2 regions of the Rhizobium sullae genome follow, and region 2 is predicted to be linked to the other one. Evidence: predicted binding sites of a transcription regulator. Region 2 holds the regulator's gene; the other holds the start of a gene.
What was found. Region 2 encodes LexA, which represses DNA repair genes until DNA is damaged. Its sites were predicted from a motif close to TGTTCNNNNTGTGTTCNG; they were not measured.
Positions count from the first base shown of each region.

Region 1 (3,415 bases), 1.7 Mb from region 2:
GCAAGTGGCGAGAAGGCCATCGGCCTCCACCGTCTGCTCCTTGCCGTCGCGATCGAGGTATTTGACCGTCACAGCCGCCGGACGCTCGACCTCGGCATAGTAGTCCGGGATGGAAAGGCAGCCTTCTTCATAGACAGATCGCTCACCCGAAGACTTGAGGAGCTCCGGATTGATGAAGACCTGCGGCTGTTTTTCCTCGCCCTCGCGCGAAACGTCGATCACCAGCATACGGCGCGGCACGCCGACCTGAATTGCAGCCAGACCGATGCCCGGCGCGTCATACATCGTTTCCAGCATATCGTCGGCAAGACGCTTGAGATCGGCATCGACCCGCTCGATCGGCTTGGAAACCTGGCGGAGGACGGGATCTGGAAGAATTATAAGTGGCTTGATGGTCATGGCGTTCCCATAACCTATCTTTTCCGGCTAGGGAATTATCCTGAAACTCCTGAAGGCGCTTTTTTGCGCAGCCCTCCGGAATTTTTGGCATTCGGTCAGGCTGCGCGGCGGGATGCCGGCGCCTGGCGCTCCTGCGAGCGGATATTGAAGCGCTGCAGCAGCGCCACGAGGGTATCAACCTCCGCGCGCAGGTGACGTGTCTCTGCCGAGGTACGTTCTACCATGCTCGAGTTCTGCTGCGTGATCGTGTCCATGTTGCGGATCGCAATGCTGACCTCGTTGACACCTGTCGCCTGATCACGCGCCGCCGCTGCGATATCTGCGACGAAGCGGTTGATGATGTCGATGCGGCTGATCATATCGCTAAGTGCCTCGCCGGTACTGCTGACGATGCCGACGCCTTCGTTCACCTGGATGGAGCTTTCCGAGATCAGGTTCTTGATCTCCTTGGCTGCATCGGCAGTGCGCTGCGCGAGCTGACGCACTTCCTGTGCGACGACGGCAAAGCCCTTGCCCGCCTCGCCGGCACGCGCGGCCTCAACGCCGGCGTTAAGTGCCAGAAGGTTCGTCTGGAAGGCGATTTCGTCAATGACGCCGATGATCTTGGCTATCTCGGCAGACGACTTCTCGATGCCCGCCATGGCCGACACCGCGCTTGTCACGAGATCCCCTGAGCTCTTCGCCTTCTCCTGCGTCTCGCGCACCGCACCGGATGCCTTCTCAGCGTTTGCTGCGGTCTGGCCAACACTGACGGAGAGCTGCTGGAGCGCAGCGGAGCTCTCCTCAATGCCGGCCGCCTGCTGCGCCGTGCGCATCGCCAGATCGTCGGTCGCCTTGGAAATTACGTCCGTGCCGCTCAAGATTTCGCCGGAACTGTTGCGCACCGATGCGAAGGAGGCGCGAAGGGCCGCGGCGGCGCGGTTATAATCCTCCGCCATGTGCCGAAAATTGGCCGGCAGATTGGCCGGCAACGTTGCTTCGAGATCGCCCTTTGAAAGAGCTTCCAAGCCGCGGCGCAGGTGCTCGAGCGCAATCGCCTGATCGGCTTCGGCCTTGGCTCGCTCCTCTTCAAGCTTGCGCCGCTTCTCTTCCAGCGCATCGAGATAGACAGAGATCGAATAATCCATATCGAGCATACTGGCCTTGATGACCGACGTGAGCTTTTCGGCAAGCGCCTTGCCCTGCTGACGGCCGAAGCGTGACGGCCACTGCTTTTCCATAATGCCTTTGACGAGTTCCGCGATGACGATCGCATAACCGCCGATATACCAGCGCGGTTCGAGCCCGATCCGGGCATGGGCGCTGCCGACGGCGGTAACGCCATTCACATAGCTTTCATCGAAATTGCCCCCGGCGAGGTTTGCCCAGTGATCCTCCTGGCGCTTCTTGGCACCGCCGATATGTGCCTTGTCAGAAAAGAAGCCGGCGACCGCGGGCGTCCTAGCGATCTTTCCATAGAACTTATCCAGTGCGCCGCCGATCAGTTCGCCGATCACCGGCCGCAACTCGCGTATCGTCCTGCGCGCCTCGCTATCGAGTTCGATGAAATCGAGGCGCTGCTTGAGGGCATTTGCGGATTGCTGGCTGGTCATGGTGTATCTCTATCCTGGCGCATGGTGCGATAAGGGTTTGTCTGGAAAGGACAATTCGCAAATATGGTTGAGCATTCGTTAAACTGGGCTGCGATTTTCGGTTGTTTGGTGCCACAGTGCTGCGGCACTTTGCCCCGGAAATTGCGCCGTGGATTTGTTCACGTTTTGATCTAGCCATTGCCGCCGAGTTTGTTATTGTGCGCGAATGAACAACGCTACCGACTCGCTGACGATTTCGCTCGCAGGGCTCAGCCCCGTCATCCTTGCTCTTGCCGGCGGCGCTATTGCGGTTGTTGTCGTGGTGCTCGTGTTTTTGCTGTTCAGGAACGGCAATCTCCGCCGCGAGCAGAATGAGGAGGCAGCGATCCGGGCCGCGGAAGCCGATGCCCGGATGTCCGAGCTTCTGAAGATCCAGGCCGAGATGAAGGGACGCATCTCGACGATGGCTGAGGTCTTCGGCACACGTCAGGCCGAACTCAACCAAGCAATCGGTCAGCGCCTCGACGGCATGTCGCAACGCGTTAACACGACAATCAGCGAACAGACGAAATCGACGCACGAGAACCTTCAGCGACTGCAGGAACGGCTTGCCGTCATCGATGCGGCTCAGAACAACATCCAGACACTGGCGAAAGACGTCGTCGGGCTTCAGGCTATCCTCTCCAACAAGCAAACGCGCGGCGCCTTCGGCCAGTCCCGCATGGAGACAATCGTCGCCGACGGCCTGCCGATGGGTGCCTATGCTTTCCAGCAGACGCTTTCAAACGGCTCGCGGCCGGACTGCACCGTGCGCATGCCGAACAGTGCACCGCCCCTGGTCATCGATGCCAAATTTCCTCTCGAAGCATGGAATGCCATTCGCGACGCGGGCAATCCGGACGCCACCAAACTTGCCTCGCAACAATTCCGCCGCGACATGGAAATCCATATCCGCGATATCTCGGAGAAGTATCTTATCCAAGGTGAGACACAGGAGACGGCATTTCTCTTCGTTCCTTCGGAATCGATCTTCGCTGAAATCCACGAGAATTTCGAGCCGATCGTCCAGAAAGCGCATCGTTCCCGCATCGTCATCGTTTCGCCTTCGCTGCTGATGCTGTCGATCCAGGTCATCCAAGCCGTTTTGAAGGATCAGCGCATGCAGGCGCAAGCGCACGTCATCCAGGGTGAGGTAGCAATCCTGATGGATGATCTCGGGCGGCTTGATGAGCGCGTTCGCAAACTGCAGACTCATTTTTCCCAGGCACAGCGGGATATTGATCAGATCATCACATCCACTGACAAGCTCTCCAAACGCGGCGCAAAAATCGAAGCGCTGGAATTCGAGGGCGGAGGAGCACTCAAGGAGGAACGTGAAAGCGGACCTCCGGCAAAGTCGGTCGAGAGCCGCACCGGGCTTCTTAAACTCCGGGTGGTTGACGAAG
Region 1 covers NZ_CP104143.1:57,890-61,304, reverse strand. Annotated here, with positions in the region: gene def (peptide deformylase) at 1-399, opposite strand, end outside; gene N2599_RS00290 (globin-coupled sensor protein) at 495-1,991, opposite strand; gene N2599_RS00285 (DNA recombination protein RmuC) at 2,197-3,415, shown strand, end outside.
Region 1: the regulator LexA is predicted to act here: its motif matches at 2,147-2,164, upstream of N2599_RS00285 (DNA recombination protein RmuC).

Region 2 (3,415 bases):
ATGTTCGGGCCGTCGGACGGTGCGTGATCGGGATCCTCATGCGTCTCGATGAAGACGCCTGCTACGCCGACGGCGACGGCCGCGCGTGCCAGCGTCTCGACGAACTCCCTCTGCCCGCCGGTCGAGCCGCCCTGCCCGCCGGGTTGCTGCACCGAATGGGTGGCATCGAAAACGACAGGGGCGCCCATGGCCGCCATGATCGGCAGCGAGCGCATGTCCGAGACCAGCGTGTTGTAGCCGAAGGAGGCCCCGCGCTCGCAAAGCAGGATGTTCGGATTGCCGGTGGCATTCAGCTTGCCGAGGACGTTCATCATATCCCAGGGTGCCAGGAACTGGCCCTTCTTCACATTGATCGCCCGGCCCGTCTTGGCGGCGGCAACGAGGAGGTCCGTCTGGCGGCTGAGGAAGGCCGGGATCTGCAGGATGTCGACGACCGGCGCGACGGCAGCGCACTGCTCTTCCGTATGAATGTCCGTCAGCACCGGAAAACCGAATTCCTTCTTGAGGTCGGCAAAGACTTCCAGCGCCTTCTCAAGGCCGATGCCGCGCTGAGCGGACAGCGAGGTCCGGTTCGCCTTGTCGAAGGACGACTTGTAAACCAGGCCGATGCCGAGCATTTTGCACAGCTCGCTCAAAACGCCGGCCACCATGAACGCATGCTCGCGGCTCTCCATCTGGCAGGGCCCGGCAATCAGTGACAGCCTGCCGCTGTTGGAAAAGACGACGCGGCCGGCACCTTCGCCGACTGCGACTTCGGAATTCGTATTGCTCATTGGGTCTCCTCGAAGGCGAAGATCGCACCCTGGCCGGGCGCCGGCTTCACCAGGACTCTGTTGTTCTTGCGTGTATAGGTCATCCCGTTATCAGCCAAAAGCGCTTCTGTCACGGCAAGATCGGTGGTGCGGAAAACGATAGCGCTGCCTCTCAGCCCCTTATCTGCGGTTAACGGCAGCGAATCGAAATAAGCCTCCATCCCTTCCGGCGACAGCAGGCTAATCCTGGTATTCGCTGACGCGATCGCCACGCCGAACGGCGTCCGCTCGATTCCCGTCGTAGACACGGCCAACTGAAGAAACGAGCCGAAAGCTTCAGGCTCCGGCGCGCTTAGCACGATCTCCGAGATACCGGTTGCGCCATTCGCATGCTTTTCCAGCGCGCTGCGATCGGCCGGAAAGGCGTTGATGCGCTGGCAGGCGAAGAGGAAGAAATCCGGCACCCGAAGATCGGCGGCAAAGGCAAGCTTGAAAGTCCCCGTCGATTGCGACCCGTCCGGCATCTTGATCAGGCGCGAAAACTCCAGCATGCCGCCGCCGCTCTTTCTCGCCCGCACGAAGTGCGCATGATCGGCGTCCGCGTCTTCCGTGGCGAACACGGCCGCAGAGAATCCGTCATTGCCGCAGCGGAAGCGAAAGGCTTGGTCGCGCGCCACAAAGACGTTTCCGTGCCGCACTGCCTCTTCACATTCCTTCGCGCTAGCAACGCCAAGCGGCTCGAGATAGGTCTTGTCGGAGAAGAAAACGCAGGCATTCACCGTGCCGAAAGGATGACGGCCCTCGGCGGCAACCGTGAACCCCAATCGTCCCAGTCGATCCCGCGCGAGATCGATGTTGGTGACAGGCAGAACAAGATGATCCAGCGGATGCGGCATGGCGTCACGTCTCCGTTTCCTGTGCCGAAAGATGTGTGCCGGGTATCTCGGCATTGCAAGCCGGGCGCCCTATCCGGCAAACAAAAAGTTTCGAAAACGAACACAGTTGAGGGGAAATTTTACGAAAATTTAGGTACTTGCGGAACACATATGGAACATATAGTGTCTGTTCTGGCTTTGTTTCACGAAACTGGGGTTAAACTTCGATGCTGACGCGCAAACAACAGGAGCTTCTCCTCTTCATACATGAGCGCATGAAAGAATCCGGCGTGCCGCCGTCCTTTGACGAAATGAAGGATGCGCTGGATCTCGCGTCCAAATCCGGTATCCATCGGCTGATTACCGCTCTGGAAGAGCGCGGTTTCATTCGCCGCCTACCGAATCGGGCTCGCGCGCTTGAAGTGATCCGGCTTCCGGAAGCCTATAGCCCGAGCATTCAGCCCCGCCGCGGCTTTTCGCCGAGCGTCATCGAGGGCAGCCTCGGCAAGCTGCAGCCTACGGCCGTCCCGCCGAAGCCGGCGAACGAAGGAAATAACAGCTCCGTTTCGGTTCCCGTCATGGGCCGGATCGCGGCAGGCGTTCCAATCTCGGCGATCCAGAACAACACACACGACATCAACGTTCCAGCCGACATGCTCGGCTCCGGCGAGCACTACGCGCTCGAGGTCAAGGGCGATTCGATGATCGAGGCTGGTATCTTCGACGGCGACACGGTCATCATCCGCAACAGCAGTACCGCAAACCCCGGCGATATCGTCGTGGCCCTGGTCGACGACGAGGAAGCGACGCTGAAACGGTTCCGTCGCAAGGGTGCTTCGATTGCGCTCGAGGCCGCAAACCCGGCCTACGAAACCCGCATCTTCGGACCAGATCGCGTCAAGGTTCAGGGCAAACTCGTCGGCCTCATCCGCCGTTATCACTGACCGGCGGCGCATCGCCGGCAAAGTACCGCTGCGCCAATCATAGGCGCGGTGGCGGCTCTTGGGACGATCGAGTTTCTCGAAGGCGGTTGTGATTTGTGCTGCTCCGCTTCCAAAGCGCAATTCAATAGCGCCGGCTTTCCGAAAGGTTTCGCCCGTGAAGGGCATCGCGCCGGATCGGCAGAGCGCAGCCTGACCGGCGCAACGACGATGTCCGCGGTATGGCAAGCAGGACCAAGACAGGACGCATTGTCAAGCACCGTCAGCACGGGCGACCAAAAGCGTCGAGACTGACACGATCGTGGTGCCAATATGCCGGAACTTCGTGCGCAGCGGAGTAAGCAGCGGGAAGCCGGTGACTGCTACCGGAAAGTACCAGCCCGGCAGCCTGCCACGCCGATGTCGCCACCCATGAGGATACCGTCCTTGCGGTCGCGATCCAGATCGAACCCGAAACCGACCACCCTCCATTGCAGCGCGTCGAGCCCGAAGGGCATCAGTAGCATGGCAATCAATCCCGCAGGCATGATGCGGAAATGCGCAGCGTGCTCGTTTTCAACTCCGGCCTGCACCCAGCCCGGCGGCACCTCTTAATACAACCCCGAATGCAGCCAACGGGCGTTTCAGCAACAATAATCGATTGAAAAAAGCCAAAAAAATTGGATTGCCAAAAGCCGAATTAAATCATTGGCTTCCGTTATGCGCCTCCGGCATCGCAGGAGTGTCTAAAAGTTGATACTGCGATGCACAAAATGGCGCCACGGTAACTTGGCATTGGCGCCGTGATCATATAGCTATCGGAGAGGACGCTTAACCCTATGGCGCTTTTATGGCGCCGCCGCCAGTT
Region 2 covers NZ_CP104143.1:1,797,988-1,801,402, forward strand. Annotated here, with positions in the region: gene kdsA (3-deoxy-8-phosphooctulonate synthase) at 1-773, opposite strand, end outside; gene N2599_RS09090 (VOC family protein) at 770-1,648, opposite strand; gene lexA (transcriptional repressor LexA) at 1,855-2,571, shown strand; partial or broken gene N2599_RS09100 (hypothetical protein) at 2,551-3,104, opposite strand.